2 regions of the Halomonas sp. MMSF_3323 genome follow, and region 1 is predicted to be linked to the other one. Evidence: riboswitches for the same ligand, from Rfam matches in the RefSeq annotation. Region 1 holds a riboswitch; the other holds the start of a gene.
The links. Region 1 has a riboswitch for thiamine pyrophosphate ahead of thiC (phosphomethylpyrimidine synthase ThiC). Riboswitches for the same ligand answer to the same signal wherever they lie in the genome.
Positions count from the first base shown of each region.

Region 1 (9,094 bases):
AACAACAAAATCGTCGAAACTTTGTCGAATTGATCAATCAGGACTCTACTTCGCCACTTTTCCTCAATCGGATAAAATGCATTCTCAACCATGCGGAAACTTCTCCAGATATCTGGGCAGTTGCACTCTCGCGATATCGTGGAAACCTCCTCCCCCCAGCGGCGTATCTACTGATCGGGATCGGTTCTTGCCAAGCCGAGGTGGACTCCCTTCGAGGTCATGCTAGACTCGATCCAGACTCGCTTGACGGGGTGCCGGTGAATCCGGCTGAGATGGCGCAGGGCCAGGGTGACGAATCACCGGCCGCCAGCGCCGATCCCGTGGAACCTGATCCGGGTGCGGTGTGGCTTCACACCTTGAACCGGCGTAGGGAATCAGGCGGTGGTGACAGCCCCTGCGCGCGCACCTCCCTCCTTTCTCGTCGCCGTGTCCTCAGCCGCCGCACTCCGGATCCGCACCAACCGGAGGCAACATGGGCTACCGCTTTACCGATCTTGTCGACGCCTGCCGCGATGACTGGCACGCCTACATCGAACACGACTTCGTGCTCGCCCTTGGCCGTGGTGAACTGGCTGACGCCAGCTTCCGTCACTACCTCAAGCAGGACTATCTGTTTCTGCTGCAGTTCTCCCGGGCCTACGCCCTGGCGGCCTACAAGAGCCACAGCCTCGACGAGCTGCGCGGCGCCTTCGACGGCATGAAGACCATCCTCGATGTGGAACTCGGCCTGCATCTCGCCTTCTGCCGTGACTGGGGCATCGGCGAGGCCGAACTCGCCGAGCTGCCCGAAGCTCGCGCTACCCTGGCCTATACCCGCTACGTGCTGGACGCCGGCAGCCGCGGCGACCTCCTGGACCTGCACGTGGCGCTGGCCCCCTGCATGGTCGGCTACGCCGATATCGCGAGAACGCTCAACGCCCGTTCGGACACCCTGCGCGGTGCAGACAATCCCTTCGACACCTGGATCGCCATGTACGAAAGCGACGACTTCCAGGCCGCCGCACGCCAGGAGCAGGCCTGGCTCGACGATCAGCTGGCCCAGGTATCCGGCGAGCGCTTTGCGCGACTGTCACGGATATTCGCCGACGCGACACGACTCGAGATCGACTTCTGGCAGATGGGGCTCGATCTAAGCGACTAACACAATCAGCACCACGCTTGACGGGGGGCCGCCAGAGGCGGCTGAGATCATGCAGCGCATGGGACCCGTTGAACCTGATCTGGGGGTAACCCCGATGCCATGGCATCGCGGTGAGGACCAGCGTAGGGATCAAGCGCTCACGGCCCAGGCCACGACGCCCCCTCCTTCCTCACGCGATGCACACAACAACGCCAGCACCCAGTGCCGTGAGAAGGACAAGCCAATGCCGCTCGATCAACCCGTTTCCGCAAACAAACCCCGCCATAGCGCGCACTTCCTGGCCGAGACCGCCCAGGTCGACCAGGCCGCAGTTACGCCCCTGCCGGGTTCGCGCAAGGTCTATGTAAAGGGCTCCCGCGACGACCTGCGGGTGCCGTTTCGCGAGATTTCGCTGTCAGCGACCCGCACCTCCGGGGCCGACGAGGCCAATCCGCCGCTCTTGGTCTACGACACCTCCGGCCCCTACACCGATCCCCAGGTCGAGGTCGACCTGCGTCGCGGGCTTGCCGAGTTGCGCCGGCCCTGGATCGAGGAGCGCGACGACACCGAATGGCTCGATGGCCCGACCTCGGACTACGGTCGCCGACGTGCCAACGACCCGACGCTCGCTCCGCTGCGCTTCGAACTGACTCGTACGCCGCGCCGCGCACGTCGTGGCGCCGATGGCCGCGCCGGCAATGTTACCCAGCTGCACTACGCCCGCCGCGGCATCATCACCCCGGAGATGGAGTTCATCGCCATCCGCGAGAACCAGCGTCGACAGGCCCTGGCCGATGGCTATCGAGGCAGCGATGAGGTCGAGCGCATCCTTGACCACCAGCATCCCGGGCAGGGCTTCGGCGCCCGTCTTCCCGAGGAGATCACCCCAGAGTTCGTGCGCCAGGAAGTCGCCGCCGGGCGCGCCATCATCCCCGCCAACATCAACCACCCGGAAGCCGAGCCGATGATCATCGGGCGCAACTTCCTGGTGAAGATCAATGGCAATCTGGGCAACTCGGCGGTGACCTCCTCCATCGAGCAAGAGGTCGAGAAGATGACCTGGGGCATCCGCTGGGGCGCCGATACCATCATGGATCTGTCCACTGGCCAGAACATCCACGAAACCCGCGAGTGGATCATCCGCAACTCGCCGGTACCGATCGGCACGGTGCCGCTCTATCAGGCGCTGGAGAAGGTCAAGGGCGTGGCCGAGGACCTCACCTGGGAGGTGTTCCGCGACACCCTGATCGAGCAGGCCGAACAGGGCGTGGACTACTTCACCATCCACGCAGGCGTGCTGCTGCGCTACGTGCCGCTGACCGCCAACCGGGTCACCGGCATCGTCTCCCGCGGTGGCTCGATCATGGCCAAGTGGTGCCTTTACCATCACCAGGAAAGCTTCCTCTACACCCACTTCGAGGAAATCTGCGAGATCTGCAAGCAGTACGACGTGGCCTTCTCGCTGGGCGATGGCCTGCGTCCGGGCTCGGTGGCCGACGCCAACGACGAGGCCCAGATGGCGGAGCTCAAGACCCTGGGTGAGCTGACCCATATCGCCTGGAAGCACGACGTCCAGGTGATGATCGAAGGCCCCGGCCACGTGCCCATGCACCTGGTCAAGGAGAACATGGACAAGCAGCTCGAGTACTGCGACGAGGCGCCCTTCTATACCCTTGGGCCACTGGTGACCGATATCGCCCCGGGCTACGACCACATCACCTCGGGCATCGGAGCGGCGATGATCGGCTGGTACGGCTGCGCCATGCTGTGCTACGTCACCCCCAAGGAACACCTGGGCCTGCCCGACAAGGACGACGTCAAGACCGGCATCATCACCTACAAGATTGCCGCCCACGCCGCCGACCTGGCCAAGGGGCATCCCGGCGCCCAGCGCCGCGACAACGCCCTGTCCAAGGCGCGTTTCGAGTTCCGCTGGGAGGACCAGTTCAACCTGGGCCTCGACCCTGACACCGCCCGCGCCTATCACGACGAGACGCTGCCCAAGGACTCCGCCAAGGTGGCCCACTTCTGCTCCATGTGCGGCCCCAAGTTCTGTTCCATGAAGATCAGCCAGGAGGTCCGCGACTACGCCCGCGACAACGGCCTGGAGGGTGACGGCGACGCCGTCATGGCCGGCATGGAGGAGCGCGCCCGGGTCTTCCGTGAACAAGGCGCTGAGCTGTACAAGGAGGTTTGAACAAGGAGGTCTGAGACAAGCCATTCCCCGGCGCATCCCCGGGCAGCGTTCGACTGCTCGGGGATGCAAGTCTTGTACGCCCGGTTCCAGTTCTGCCGCACAAAGTTAGACAAAAGTCTAATCCGAAGATTCATGCACTTGACGCTCATCACGGCTTCGTCGGATCCACCAGCAAAGCCGTTCGACTACCTCCCCAGGCCAATTATTCGCGCCCCGGGGCGGTGCTAGATTCGCCGCCATCCCACGCATTCTCGCCTCACCAAGGCGTCTTTTCTGGAGATGGCATGAAAGCCCCGATTCTGGTGATCAACTGCGGCTCCTCTTCGATCAAGTTCGCGCTGATCGATCAGGCCCCCGACGCTCCCCGACTGTCCGGTATCGCCGAGCGCCTGGGCAGCCACGAGGCTCGCCTCAAGCTGACGGACGAACACGGCAGCGCCCGCGAGGTCTCGCTTCCCCGTGCGACCCACGCCCTGGCGCTCAAGACGATTCTTGAGCACCTTGGCGTCCACCGGCCCATCGGTATCGGCCACCGGGTGGTACACGGCGGCGAGCGCTTCACCGCCGCTACCCTGCTCGACGACGCCGTGGTGCGCACCATTCGCCAGACCATCAGCCTGGCTCCCTTGCACAATCCGGCCAACCTCGACGGTATCGTCGCCACGCGCCGGCTGTTCGAGGATCTGCCTCAGGTGGCGGTGTTCGATACCGCCTTCCACCAGACCCTGCCGCCCCACGCCTACCGCTACGCCATCCCCGAAGAGCTCTACAGCCGACACGGCATCCGTCGCTACGGCTTCCACGGCTCGAGCCATGCCTACGTGACCGGCCGCCTGGCAGAAGTCAGCGCCCGTGGTGAAGGCGGCTGGCTGATTGCCCACCTGGGCAATGGCTGCTCCGCCACCGGGGTGTGGGCCGGCAGAAGCCTGGACACCAGCATGGGCATGACCCCGCTGGAAGGCCTGGTGATGGGCACCCGCAGCGGTGACGTCGACCCCGGCCTGCACCTGCACCTGGCGCGGCAGCTGGGCATGTCGCTGGAGGGCGTCGATCAGTTGCTCAACCAGAAGAGCGGACTGCTGGGGCTGTCCGAGCTGACCAACGACATGCGTGAGCTCGAACAGGCCGCCAGTGAAGGTCACGCCGGCGCGAGCCTGGCCATCGAAGTCTTCTGCTACCGCCTGGCCAAGTCCCTGGCGGGCCTGGCCTGTGCCCTGCCCCGGATCGACGGCATCGCCTTCACCGGCGGCATCGGCGAAAACTCTGCCCTGGTGCGCGCCCGGACGCTGGGCCACCTGGAGGCCCTCGGTGTGCGCCTGGACGCTGACGCCAACGAGAGCCTCGGGCGTGGCGAGGAAGGCCAGATCCACGACCGAGGCGCCAGCTCGGCGCCGGAGATCCGCGTCATCCCCACCGACGAGGAAGGCTATATCGCCAGCCAGACCCGGGAATTGATCGTGAGCCTGACGTCCACGCCAAAGCTCGAGGAGGTTCTGTGAGCACCCAGTCCCGCACGCTGCTGCTGATCCCCATCGACGACGGCGTCGCCCTCACCTCCGCCGGCCTCGGCCTGCTTCGTGCGCTGGATACGCTGGGGCTGGACGCGGGTTTTCTGCAGCCCTTCAGCCAGTCCGAAGGTGGCGAGCAGGCAAGTGACAACGACGAACGCGCCCGCTCGCTGGTGGCCAGTACCCTGGGCATAGGTTCGCCGCGTCCGATCTCGCGCCAGACACTGGAGCAGTATCTCGGCCGCGACGATCGCGATGGTCTGCTGGAACTCGCCGTGGAGCGCCACGCCCGCGTCGCCCGCCCTGCCACCGGCAAGGCACCGGCGCTGATCGTGGTGGAGGGCGTTCGCCCACTGCCGCGAAACGCCTACGCCTTCGACCTCAACGTGCGCCTGGCCAGTGCCCTCGACGCCCAGGTGGTACTGGTCGCCGATGGCCAGATCGCCGATCCCCAGGAGCTGGCCAAGCAGTTGCAGTTCCATCGCCAGAGCATCGACGCGGTGGGTTCGGTCCGTACTCTGGGTGCCATGCTGATGCGACTGCCGGGGGACGGCGACGGCTCTGCCATCGACCAGACCCTGGCCTCGGTCAGCGAGGTCGAGGCCCGCGCCCATCGCCAGCACTGGCAGCAGCAGCTCGCCAGCGGCGCCGATCTGACCCTGCCGGTGGTCGCGGCGGTGCCCTACCGGGCCTCCCTGACCGCACCGCGAGTGGTAGACGTGGCCCGCGCCCTCGATGCCAGGATCCTGCACCACGGCGAAGCCGATCGCCGCCGCGTCGCTCACTCGACGCTGGGGGCCCGCAGCGCCGAGCACCTGCTCTACGCCCTGCGTCCCGGCGAGCTGATCGTGTCCCCCGGGGACCGCGACGACACCCTGCTGGCGGCGGCGCTGGCCACCATGAACGGCGTGCCCCTGGCAGGTCTCTTGCTGACCCACGGCGAGTCACCCAGCCAGCAGCTGATCGACGTCTGTCGCCCGGCGCTGGCCTCGGGGCTACCGGTCCTCTCGGTGGACACCGACAGCTACGCCACCGTGGCCCGGCTCACCGAGATGTCCGGCAGCATTCCGGTCGATGATCACGAGCGCGCCGAGGCCATCTGCGCCTTCGTCGCCGATCACCTGGATCGTGACTGGCTGCTGGCACTAATTCACGACGACGCCCAGCGCCGCCTGTCACCGGCAGCCTTCCGCCATCAACTGGTCAGCATGGCCCAGCACAAGCGTCGGCGTATCGTGCTGCCCGAAGGCGACGAGCCGCGCACCCTGGAAGCGGCCATCCTGTGCCAGCGTCGCGGTATCGCCAACTGCGTGCTGCTGGGCAAGCGTCGCGCCATCCTGGAGGTGGCCAAGGCGCGAGGTCTGGAGCTGCCCGACGATCTGCAGATCCTCGACCCGGACGCCGAGCGTGGCCGCTTTATCGCGCCCATGGTCGAGCGCCGACGTGGCAAGCTGACCCCACTGACCGCCGAGGCCCAGCTTCATGACTGCGTGGTGCTGGGTACCATGATGCTCGCCGAAGGCGAGGTGGATGGCCTGGTCTCCGGCGCCGTGCACACCACCGCCAACACCGTGCGCCCGGCCTTTCAGCTGATCAAGACCGCCCCCGGCTACGGCCAGGTGTCGTCGGTGTTCTTCATGCTGCTGCCCGACCAGGTGGTGGTCTACGGTGACTGCGCGGTCAACCCCGACCCCGACGCCGAGGCGCTGGCCGAGATCGCCCTGCAGAGCGCCACCAGCGCCGAGGCCTTCGGCATCGAGCCGCGGGTCGCCATGATCAGCTACTCCACCGGCGAGTCCGGCAGCGGCGCCGACGTCGACAAGGTCCGCGAGGCCACCCGCATCGCCAGGGAACGGGCCCCGCACCTGGCCATCGATGGCCCGCTGCAGTATGACGCTGCGGCCATCGCCAGCGTGGCCCGGCAGAAGGCACCGGAGTCACCGGTGGCCGGCCGCGCCACGGTGTTCGTGTTCCCGGATCTGAATACCGGCAACACCACCTACAAGGCGGTCCAGCGCAGCGCTCGGGTAGTCAGCATCGGCCCCATGCTTCAGGGCCTCAACAAGCCGGTCAACGACCTGTCCCGGGGCGCCCTGGTCGAGGACATCGTCTATACGATTGCGCTGACCGCGATCCAGGCCGGTCAGTAACGACCAGAACAGCGCCACAGACCGTGAGAAACGCCGAGGCCCCGGAGAACCGGGGCCTCGGTGTTTGTGTGGGCTTTGCGTTGCTTTCTAACTCGCCCGGGACCGCTCGCTACCACTCGGCGATGCCGGTATACAGGCACACCAGCACCAGCCCAAGCAGGAAGACGGTCTCGGCGACCATCAGGATGACGGGCTTCCAGCCGACCACGGCGAGCTTCTGGAAGGAGGTCTTGATACCGAGTGCGGCGATGGCGGTGACCAGGCACCAGCGCGACAGGTCGGTCATGCCCTCGACCATCACCTGGGGGATCACGCCAAGACTGTTGATCAGCACCAGCGCCACGAAGGCCACCAGGAAGCTCGGGAACATCGGCACCTTGCCGCCTTCACCGCCACGGGCGCGGCGAAACAGCAGCATGAACACCATCACCGCCGGCACCAGCATGGCGACCCGCAACAGCTTGACGAAGGTAGAGATGTCGCCGGTCTCGTCGGAAATCATGTAGCCGGCACCGACCACCTGGGCAACGTCATGGATGGTGCCACCAAGAAAGATGCCGGCCTGGGTGTCGGTCAGTTCCAGCGCGCCGACCAGCAGCGGGTAGAGCACCATGGCGGCGGTGGACAGCGTCGTCACCCCGACCACGGTCAGGATGGTATTGCGCTCGGCGATCTCGTTGCGCGGCATCGCCGCAGACAGTGCCAGCGCCGCCGAGGCGCCGCAGATCGCCACCGACCCGCCGGTCAGCAGCCCCAGGTCATTTTTCAGCCCCAGCAGTCGCGCCAGCACGCTTCCCGCCAGAATGGTCAGCACCACCCCGGCGACCACCGTCACCACCGGGCCGATCCCGAGTTCCGCCACCTGCTCCAGGGTGATGCGTACACCCAGCAGGGCAACACCCAGCCTGAGGATGGTGCGGGCGGCAAACTCCACCCCCACCAGGCAAGGGCCCTGCTCGCTGAGAAAGTGCAGGGTCATGCCGAACAGCAGTGCGTAGAGCAGGGTCGGGCCACCGTAGTGATCGGCGATAATGGTGGTGGCCAGGGCAATGGTGATGCAGATCAGCACCCCCGGCATGCGCTCCCGGGCGGGCTCCAGATGGCGACGCCATCCGGTCACGGGCGTCTCGGGCTTGGCGTGTGTCGTTGGCTGGGACATGGGCGTCCTCTCGTTTATTCGTTGTTCGCGTATCAGGGGTCGCGCTCAGCGGGTCAGCCGATGACGCGCTATTGATTTGATCCTGGCCCAGCCCGCTACCGCGACGTTAGGGCCAGAGCGCGGCCTCGAGTAAGGCCAGGCCCCGATGGCATCGATCCGCTGTCGAGGTTCCAGCGCTGCACGTCAGGCGACGCGCGCCTGGGCACGGCGATCGGCCTTGATCATGTCCGCCGCGCGTTCGGCGATCATGATGGTCGGGGCGTTGGTGTTGCCCGAGACGATGATCGGCATGATCGAGGCGTCCACCACCCTCAGTCCTTCGAGGCCGTGCACCCGCAGTCGGTCATCGACCACCGCCAGGTCGTCGTGGCCCATCTTGCAGGTGCCCGCCGGGTGGTAGATGGTCTGACTGTAGCGCCGGGCGGCCTCGAGCAATTGCTCGTCGCTCTGATACTCCCGCCCCGGCACGTATTCATCGGTGATCACCTCGGCAAGCGGTGCCTGCTCGGCGATGCGTCGCGCCACCTTGATGGCGTCCACCGCCACGCGACAGTCTTCTTCGGTGCTCAGGTAGTTGGGCTGGATCGAGGGATAGACGGCGGGGTCGGCGCTGGTGATGCGAATACGCCCCCGGCTGGTCGGACGCAACTGGCACACCGAGGAGGTGAAGGCCGAGAACGGATGCACCCCTTCGGCCGGCTTGTCCGCCGACAGCGGCTGCATATGGAACTGGATATCCGGGCGATCCAGGCCCTCCCGCGACTGGGTGAAGATGCACACCTGACTGGCCGCCAGGGTCAGCGGTCCGGTGCGGGTCAGGGCGTACTGGGTGCCTACCGCCAGCTTTCTCAGCGGATGACGCACCTCGTCGTTGAGGGTGCGACAGGAGGTCTTGAACACCAGCCGGATCTGCAGATGGTCCTGCAGGTTCTCGCCGACGCCTGGTAGTGCATGACGGCA
Region 1 is NZ_JASHIT010000009.1:104,220-113,313, reverse strand. Features, by position in the region: TPP riboswitch at 238-391, shown strand; gene tenA (thiaminase II) at 473-1,141, shown strand; TPP riboswitch at 1,153-1,287, shown strand; gene thiC (phosphomethylpyrimidine synthase ThiC) at 1,365-3,317, shown strand; gene RBB39_RS06420 (acetate/propionate family kinase) at 3,602-4,816, shown strand; gene pta (phosphate acetyltransferase) at 4,813-6,975, shown strand; gene RBB39_RS06410 (YeiH family protein) at 7,085-8,134, opposite strand; gene RBB39_RS06405 (GMC family oxidoreductase) at 8,318-9,094, opposite strand, start outside.

Region 2 (9,094 bases), on a different contig from region 1:
CCTGGCCGATATCCGCTACTACGAAGAACTGGCGCGGCTCGCCGAGCGGGGTCGCTTCGATGCGGTGTTCTTCGCCGATGGTCACGCCGCGGGCAACGTCGCCGACGGTCCGCTGTGGACCCTGGAACCGCTGACCATGCTGGCGGCCATGGCGCGGGCCACCGAACACATCGGGCTTATCTCGACCGTCTCTAGCACCTTCTATACGCCGTTTCACGCTGCGCGCATGCTGGCCTCGCTGGACCATATATCCGGCGGACGCCTGGGCTGGAACCTGGTGACCTCGATGTTCAACAGTGAGGCGCGCAACCATGGGCTCGAGGCCATGCCGAGCCACGCCGAGCGCTATGCCCGGGCGGAGGAATTCGCCAATACTATGCTGGCGCTGTGGGACTCCTGGAGTGACGACGCCCTGGTGAGGGATCGCCAGGGCGATTACGTCGACGCCAGCCGGGTCGGTCCCATCCATCATCACGGCGAGCACTTTCTGGTGGATGGCCCGCTGACGGTGCCGCGTCCGCCCCAGGGCCACCCGGTGCTGTTCCAGGCAGGCGCCTCGGATCAGGGCCGTGACCTGGCCGCGCGCTACGCCGAGGCCATCTACGGGGTGGCCTACGATCTGCCCTCCGCCCAGGCCTACTACAGCGATCTTCAGGCCCGGGTAAAGGCCGCGGGCAGACCGAAGGTCGCGATCTTGCCGGGACTCGTCACCTACGTCGGCTCCACCGAAGAGGAGGCCAGACGCAAGCAGCGGGAGCTCGACGAACTGTTGCCGGTGGACAGCTCCCGGCGCCAGTTGAGTCAGTTCATCGGTCAGGACGTGAGCGACTGGGAATTGGATGCCCCAGTACCCGAGCTGCCGCCACTGGAGGCCTTCAACGGGCCCAAGGGGCGCTACGCCACGATTCTGCGGATCATCGAGAGCGAACGACCGACGCTGCGCCAGTTGCTGGGACGGCTCGCCGCCGGTGGCGGCCACTGCACCATGGTCGGCACCCCGGAGCGTATCGCCGACGAGATGCAGCGCTGGGTCGAGCAGGGCGGGGCGGACGGCTTCAACCTGATGCCGCCGTCGCTGCCGGACAGCATCGAGGACGTGGTCGAACAAGTGGTACCGGAACTGCAGCGCCGCGGGCTGTTTCGACGCGAGTACCAGGGCCGCACCCTGCGCGACCACCTGGGGCTGGCGCGTCCCGGGCGCTGATGAGCCGGAACTGCCAAGGCCCTTGATCGCCAGGCCTTGAAACCACAACAGCGGGACGCGTCAGCACGTCCCGCTGTTTTTTATCACGCCTTGCCAGACTGTCAGCGTGGCGGTGTCAGCTCTGGAAACGCCGCACCAGGCTGCCCATGCGGGTGAAGTCATAGTCCTGGCGGGATGGCAGCAGCTTCATCAGCACCAGCGAGACCAGCACCGGCACGAAGGCCGCCAGCAGGAAGGATTCCAGCAGGGTGGCGGTACCGCCGCTGGGGGACGGGAACATCGCCAGCCCGGCGACCAGACCTGCAGCGGTGCTGAGGACCGCGTTGCGCCCGTCGTAGCGGCGATTGAACAGACCGAAAAACACTGGGAAGGCCGCCGCCGAGCACAGCAGGTCCGCCAGCAGGAACAGATAGAGCACGCTGTAGCCCTGGGCCGCCACCCAGGTCACCGGCACCGCTGCGGCGACGATCAGCCAGCGTGCCAGGCGCATCAGGGTGGCTTCGCTGGCCTGGGGCAGCAGCCGGTGCATGTCGACGGCGATGATGCTGGAGGTGGCGTTGACGGTGGTGTCGGCGCTGCTCATCACCAGGGCCAGACCCAGCGGAATCAAGGCCAGGGCGAACCACAGCGGCACCTCGGACAGCAGCACGCTGAACAGCGCCACCGAACCGTCTCCCTCGAGCCCGAGGCCGACGAAGGCCAGGCCGAACAGGCCCATCAGCACGATCACCGGAAAGTTGAACAGCCCTGCGATCCAGAAGCCCCGCCGCAGCACCTTGCTGTCCCGGGCGGCGTAGATGCGCTGCCAGGTGCCCTGGTAGAACAGGCCGGTCAGCATCACCGCGATAAAGAACGTCAGACCGGCACGCAGGCCACCGGCATCGGTGACATCCAGCAACTGGGGCGCACGCTCCTGCAGGCCCTCGAGCGTCGGCGCGACGCCGCCGGCGGCCTGCCAGCCGAACACCAGCAGCAGCGCCAGCAACGGCAGGATCACCAGCATCTGTACCTTGTCGGTGAAGATGGTGGTGCGCAGGCCGCCGTAGAAGGTGTAGAGCAGGGTCGCGATCATCACCACGCAGGCGGTCAGCCACAGCGGGATCGGCGCCAGCAGGGTGACCATATGGGCGATCGCGGTGAGGCCTGCCGCCAGCGAGATGAACAGATAGAACAGCATGATCGTCAGGGTGAAGGCGTACATGGTGCGCCCGTAGCGATGGATCACGAACTCGGTGAGGCCGTGGCCTTCGGGGATCAGCTCACGCATGCGTCGTCCCAGCGGGATCATCACCAGGCGCGGGACCATGGAACCCAGCGCATAGCCCAGTACCGCGCCGATGCCGCCCCAGGTGGCCGCCTGGGCGGGGCCGAACAGGATCCAGGTGCCCAGGGTGGTGGCCACCAGGGTCAACACCGTGGCGCGGGTGTTCTGGCTGTTGCGAGCCGAGATGTAGTCATCCAGGCCGCCCTGACGACGTCGGGCATAGATCAGGCCGGGGATGGCAAAGATGGCGGCGCACAGCAGAAGCCACAGCGCCGTCCAGGTGGGATCGAGCATCATCGAAAGAAGACCTCTTTCTTGTCGTTGTCCGCAGGGACCGGTGGACAGGCGGGACGAGCGGCGGACAGGAAGAAAGAGGAGATAACGCAACCATCCTTCCCTTCGCCGGCATGACCCGGATCAGGTTCAAAGGGTTACCGCGTGATGCGGAATCTCAGCCGTCAGGCTCCCCCAGGAATGCGCACAGCGTAGGACCGCCTCCGATGGCTGTCAATTGGCGCTTTGGCCGCAGCGACGGGGCGTCAGACGGTGGGCGAGGTGCGGAGGCTGTGCCAGCCATCGTAAAGCCAGTTTGCCGCTCGGCTTGGATCGATGTCAGCCATCGCCAGATAGCCATGACAGCAGGCCTCGCGGCTCGCTCGCACAATGGTCGAGGCGTCGGTGGCGTCCATCACCAGGGTGCGTCGGTGCCCGCCGCCGCCGCGCAGGAAGGGGGCCGCGGGAGCGCGCTGGAACTCGACGCCTGCCGGCAGGGGCGCTGTCGAGTGATGCGTGTCGGGGTGGTCTGGGGCGCACAGGATGACCTCGAAGCCGAGCCGTTGTCCCTGGCGCGCCAGGTCGGCATTGACCGGGGCGTGGCCGGTCAGCACCAGACGCAAGGCCGGCTGGATCAGCACCTCGACGACGTCGTCGCCGATCTGGACCAGCGGACTGGTTGGCGTGGGTCGCTGCAGGTTCATGGACGTACTGCCCAGGCTGACGCGGCGGATCAGCGATGGCTGGCCGGCGAGCGTTGCATGGATGACCTCCAGGTGCACCAGGGTCTCGCTGCTCGGTGACAGGCGCTCGACCAGGCAGGGGGTGCCATCGTTGGCGTTGTTGTCGATATTGACCAGGCAGGCGCCGCCGTCCCGGGCCTGGGACAGCAAGATGGGCTGTCCGGCGTACCTGGGGCCATCGGCATCGCTGGTGACGCTCAGGTGGGGGAAGGCGGGAGCAGGGGTGTCCAGGCGTGTGCACAGCCAACTGGTATCCCCGCGATTGGCCAGCGTCAGGGCGTGTTCGATGGCGACAAGGTCCTGGTGGTTCATGGGCAGCTCCCGCGGCGGTGTCGGCGACGCCAGCATAACGTGGAAGCGGGCAAGCGAAATAATCCGGCATCTATAAGCATCTTTTCATAGGCTAGAGAAGACGGCACGCGAGCCGCCAGGGTATTGACCTGCTGCCGGTCCAGGGCAGGGCTTACGCAAGGAGATGTCCTCATGGAGCGTTTTGCCTGGGTGGAAGAGGCATTGGTGTCGTCCGGAACGGTGCTGGTACGCCTGACGCCGGAGTTGCAGGTGCACGACGTGGTCGGTGATGCCGTGCGCGTGCTGGGCGAGCCTGGAGAGGTCTGGATCGGGCGGGGGCTGGCAGAGCTGCCTGGCGAGGCCGCGGCGGTCGCCGAAGCCTGGGTCTCCCGGGGTGCCGTTCACGCTGCCAAGCCTTCGATGCCGCTGGAATTGGGCGATGGTAGCTGCTGTCGCCTGGCCGATGGTGGGCTGGTGCTGCGACTGTCGGCTCGGCAGAAGGCAAGCCGCGGTGTCATCGCGCGGATGGCCGACCACCTGCCGGTGATGGTGGCCTACGTCGACCGCGACTTCTGCTTCCGTTTCAACAATCGTGCCTACCTCGACTTCATCGGCCTGCCTGCCGAGGCGCTGATGGGGCAGCCGGTGTCTTCGGTGCTCGATGCAGACTCCTACGCCAAGATCCGGCCACGTTTTGATCTGGCGCTGGCGGGGCAGGAGGTCAGCTACGAGGATTCCCTGGCGCTCCAGGACGGTCGCCAGATCTACTTCAAGGTCCATTATTTGCCGGACCTGGTGGAAGATGAGGTGATGGGCTTCTACGCCATCATCCAGGACGTCTCCGAGTATCGCTCGATGATCCAGCTGTTGCGGGATGTCCATACCGGGGTAAATCGCACCGATATCGGAGTATCAGAGATCGTCGACATGCTGCTGCGTGACGCCTTGAGCTACCTGAGGCTGGATATCGCGCTGGTCAGTCAGGTCGAGGGGGAGTGTTACACGGTTCGCTGGGCGGCCTCGGATAATGCGCCAGTAGGGGCCGGCGACAGCTTTGCACTGGGTGACACCTACTGTCGGCTGACCCTCGACGCCGATGACGTCTTCCATACCCACCGCGCCGGTCAGGACGAGCGAGTCAAGGGCCACCCCTGCTACGAGAACTTTCAGCTGGAGACCTATATCGGTGCACCGCTGCGGATCCAGGGCAAGGTCTGGGGGACGCTGAACTTCTCCAGTCCGTCGGCGCGGCGGCACGCCTTCAGCGAGGTCGACATCGAGTTGGTCCGACTACTGGTCGGGGCCGTCGAACGTGTCATTTCCAACGAGATGGAGGTCGAGCGTATTCGCCTCGAACGTGATCAGCTGGAAGACCAGGCGATGACCGATGCCTTGACCGGACTCCCCAATCGAAGCCAGCTGGATCGCCACGTCACCCGCCTGATCGAGGAATGCGACAGTGGCGGGATGGTGTTCTCGCTGGCCGCGGTCGATATCGACTTCTTCAAGCAGGTCAATGATGGTTTCGGTCATTCGGCCGGTGACCAGGTGCTCACCTGGCTGGCGCAAACAGTAGCCAACTGCCTGCGTGATGGCGATCTGGTGGCGCGCACCGGCGGCGAGGAATTCGTGGTGGTCATGCGGCGCACCGCCTTGCCCGAGGCGATCAAGGCGGCCGAGCGGGTGCGTCGTGCGGTGGAAGGGGGGGAAATCACCCTGTCGGATGGACAGACGATTCGCATCACCATCAGCATCGGTGTCAGTCAGTATCGCAAGGGGGAGGGGTTTGCACCGCTGTTCGAGCGCGCCGACCGGCGCCTGTACAGCGCCAAGCGTAGTGGTCGCAACCGCATTGCCAGCCTGGATGAATAGTGCCCAGGTATCGCCAGGTGCAGCGTTGTCATCGCTGACGTAGGGCTTTGCTCGTGCTGACGGATCAGGCCGAAAGGTCTGCTTTGGTTGGCTGAGTGATCTCAGGCGTCTTGGTCGAGGTTGCAGCGGCTGGCAGGCCCTGGCATCACCTTCCCATAACGGGATTTTCACCACACCCTCGGCCCCGAAGAGTGCCTCCTGCCTAGGCGTAGTTCCTGAACTTTCCAGGTTTCAATGTGTTACCCGATTCCCTTCGGTGGCGGAATGCGATAGCGGGTATGAACTTTCTCATCTTTTGCGATGTGGTTTCCTACTGCGTCGATACTGCGTTGATCATGTTGCCTGCAAAAGAGTAGATAGGAGCTGTGTTCCTACAAAAGATGTGGGTAATATCGTACATCCGTTGTTAATAAAATATTACAAAGCAGTTGCGTAATGCCGGTGTTTGTCCCACCGGTGCGCAGGGGAAAAATCATCATGCATCTCAACAAGCTTGCGTTCGGCCTGGCGTTGGGCGGGTGGGCGTGCCTGCTTGCTCCGTCCGTGCTGGCAGAAAGTCTGCTGGAACTTCACGAGCTCGCGGTGGACAGCGATCCTCAGTTTCAGGCCGACTTTCATGGTAAGCAGGCCACCGATGAGCGTTACTATCAGGCGCGCTCAGCGCTGCTGCCGCAGATCAATGTCAATGTCGAGCGCAGCGAGATCTCCCAGGACATCGTCAGTACCGACAACGAGGTCTACGGCAGCGGCAGCACGTCCTACCCGACCACCGTCTACGGTGTCTCGCTCGAGCAGTCGATCTATGACTATTCCCGCTGGGCAGCCTTTGGCCAGGCCAAGCTGGAGATCCAGCAGGCCGCGTCCGAGCTCGAGGTCTCGCGCCAGGATCTCTACCTGCGGGTGGCCGAACGCTACTTTGCGGTACTCGCCCTTTCGGAAAACCTGAGTTTCCTGCAAGCCGAAAAGAAGCAGGTCCAGACCAATCTCGAGCAGGTCAGGGCGCGTTTCGAGGACGGTTTGATTCGCGAGATCGATCTGCTCGACGCCCAGGCGCGCTTTCTGCAGGTCGAGGCGCGGGAGCTGGACGTGGCCAACCGTCTGCGCGATGCCCTCAATGCCCTGGCCGAGGTCAGCGGCGTGCGTCCGGTGGAGCTTAGCCTGGTCGATGAGGACCTGACGCTGGCGAGCCCAGAACCGTCGTCAGTCGAGGCCTGGATCGAGCTGGCGATGCAGCGCAATCCTCGTCTATCAGCCGCACGGCTGGCGGTGGAAGTGGCCAATCAGCAGGTCAAGGTGAGTCGTGGTGGTCACTATCCGACCCTCGATCTGAGTCTCGACTACGACAACGACGAGACCGAGGGCTCATTGTTCGGCGGCGGCAGCGAGGTCGAGACCCAGACCATTCGGGTCGGCCTCGATGTGCCGGTCTACAGCGGTGGGCGAGTGTCGTCGGAGGTGCGCGAAGGAACCCGTCTGATCGAGGCAGGGCAGGCTCGACTCGAACAGGTGCGGCGAGAACTCGACCGCGAGATACGTGCGGCCTTCGAGGGTATCGTCACCGCCATGTCCCGGGTCAGGGCTCTGAGCGAGTCCTTGAGCGCCAACCAGCGCATCGTCGAATACCGCCAGGTGGCCTATGAATCCGGTGTCATGCCGGTGCTCGAACTGCTCGACGCCGAGCGCGATCTGTTCTTCGCCCGCAGCGAACTTGCCAGTGCGCGCTACGACTACCTGATCAGCGTGCTGCGGCTGAAGCATGCCGCCGGCGTCATCAATGGCGAAGACCTGGCGGAGATCGACGCCCATATGAATGACCGGATGGACCTCCTTGCCTTCCAGCACTGAACCCCGGCCCTTCGCCGAGCGTCAGGCGTTGATCGAGTCCTGGCTCGATAGCCTCGCGCGTCCCTACAGTGCCGAGCGCTCGGTCAAGTGCGCTCCCGCCCGCTGGGCGCATCAGCGCAGGCTCTACAGTGTGCCGCTCGAGGGCGTTGACGCCGACGATCTGGCGGTGCGCCTCGAGGGGTTGCTGGAGTCGCTGGCGCTGGCGCCTGGCGACCGGAGGGCCTTCGTCGCCGGACTGTCGACGCAGACGATGGCGCACTATCTGCATCTCGGGCTGGAGGCCGCGACCACCAAGGTGTACTGGGAAGCGCCGCTGCCGGACAAGGCCCTGCCGGGGCGTCGCTTCCCGCTGTACCAGGCGTGGAAGTGGCGCCCTGGCGTCGACGCCAGTGTCTCCGACTATGTCCTGCTCGAGAGCGCCGAGGCGGTGCGCCATGCATTGGCGAGCACGCTTGCGGCGATGCCCCCGCTCGTCGGTGACGTGATCGAACAGCTCGAGGTCAGCCACGCGCTGGCACGAAAGCCCTGGCCACCGTTGACCGTGAGGATCGAGGAACGGCGCCAGGGTCGCGATACCGGTCGTGATTCCCTCAATCTGCATCTACATCCGGCCGAGATACGTCTGGGCGAACTGGCGGGCCTTTTGTTGTCGCTGGCTCGCGAGTGGCGCTGTACGTCGCGCGCACAGGCGATCGAGTGGATCGCCGCCCACGGCGACAAGCCGCTGAGCAACCTTTCTCTGGGGTTCGATGCGAAAGGCGAACCCTTCGTGACCTTCTACCACGGGGTGACACTGGTCTCCCCGACTTCCACCGGCGCGCTGGCCGCGCAATGGCGCTGACGTCCAGGCCCAGGGACGACACTCAAGTACTAGAGGACTCTTTCATGGCGACTCAACTTCTTATCTATCGCAACGTTCAGCCGATCACCCGCGACAAGCATGGCGAGCTGTCGCTCAAGGTCGGCAAGGACTTCGGCTTTGCCAGCGGGGTGAACTCGGTGCCGCTGATGGCGGCCGAATTTCCGACCGCCGCCACCGACCTGCCGATCGTCTTCACCCAGGCCGACGACGGGGTGCTGCCGGTCGCCGTGCTGGGACTCGAGCAGGACCAGAATCTGCTGGTGGACCGTGAAGGCCAGTGGCGCGGTGAGTACGTGCCGGCCTTCTTCCGCCGCTATCCCTTCGTGTTTGCCTCCGCCGACAACGACAAGACCTTCACCCTGTGCATCGATGATGACTACGAAGGGCTCAATCGTGACGGTCGCGGCGAGCGCTTCTTCGACGCCGACGGTGAGCAGACCCAGTACCTGGGCAAGGTGCTGGACTTCCTTCAGGACTATCAGGCGCACTTCCAGCGCACCCGCGCCTTCTGCGCCCGTCTGGTCGAGCTCGACCTGCTCGAGTCGGTCGAGGCCCAGATTCGCTTGCCGGAAGGTGGTCAGCGCACCCTGACCGGCTTCCAGGCGGTCAACCGTCAGAAGCTCAAGGCGCTGCCTGAGGACAGCCTCAAGGCGCTGCTGGACAGTGACGAACTGGAGCTGCTCTACGTCCACCTGCAGTCGCTGCGCAATCTCAATCGACTGAGCCGTCAGGCGCAGGGT
Region 2 is NZ_JASHIT010000021.1:22,284-31,377, reverse strand. Features, by position in the region: gene RBB39_RS12025 (LLM class flavin-dependent oxidoreductase) at 1-1,204, shown strand, start outside; gene RBB39_RS12020 (sodium:solute symporter family protein) at 1,320-2,765, opposite strand; TPP riboswitch at 2,846-2,948, opposite strand; gene RBB39_RS12015 (hypothetical protein) at 3,008-3,796, opposite strand; gene RBB39_RS12010 (diguanylate cyclase) at 3,968-5,647, shown strand; gene RBB39_RS12005 (TolC family outer membrane protein) at 6,125-7,492, shown strand; gene RBB39_RS12000 (hypothetical protein) at 7,476-8,333, shown strand; gene RBB39_RS11995 (SapC family protein) at 8,378-9,094, shown strand, end outside.
Region 2: it holds a riboswitch for thiamine pyrophosphate, as region 1 does, so the genes downstream of both, RBB39_RS12020 (sodium:solute symporter family protein) here and thiC (phosphomethylpyrimidine synthase ThiC) in region 1, are expected to answer to the same signal.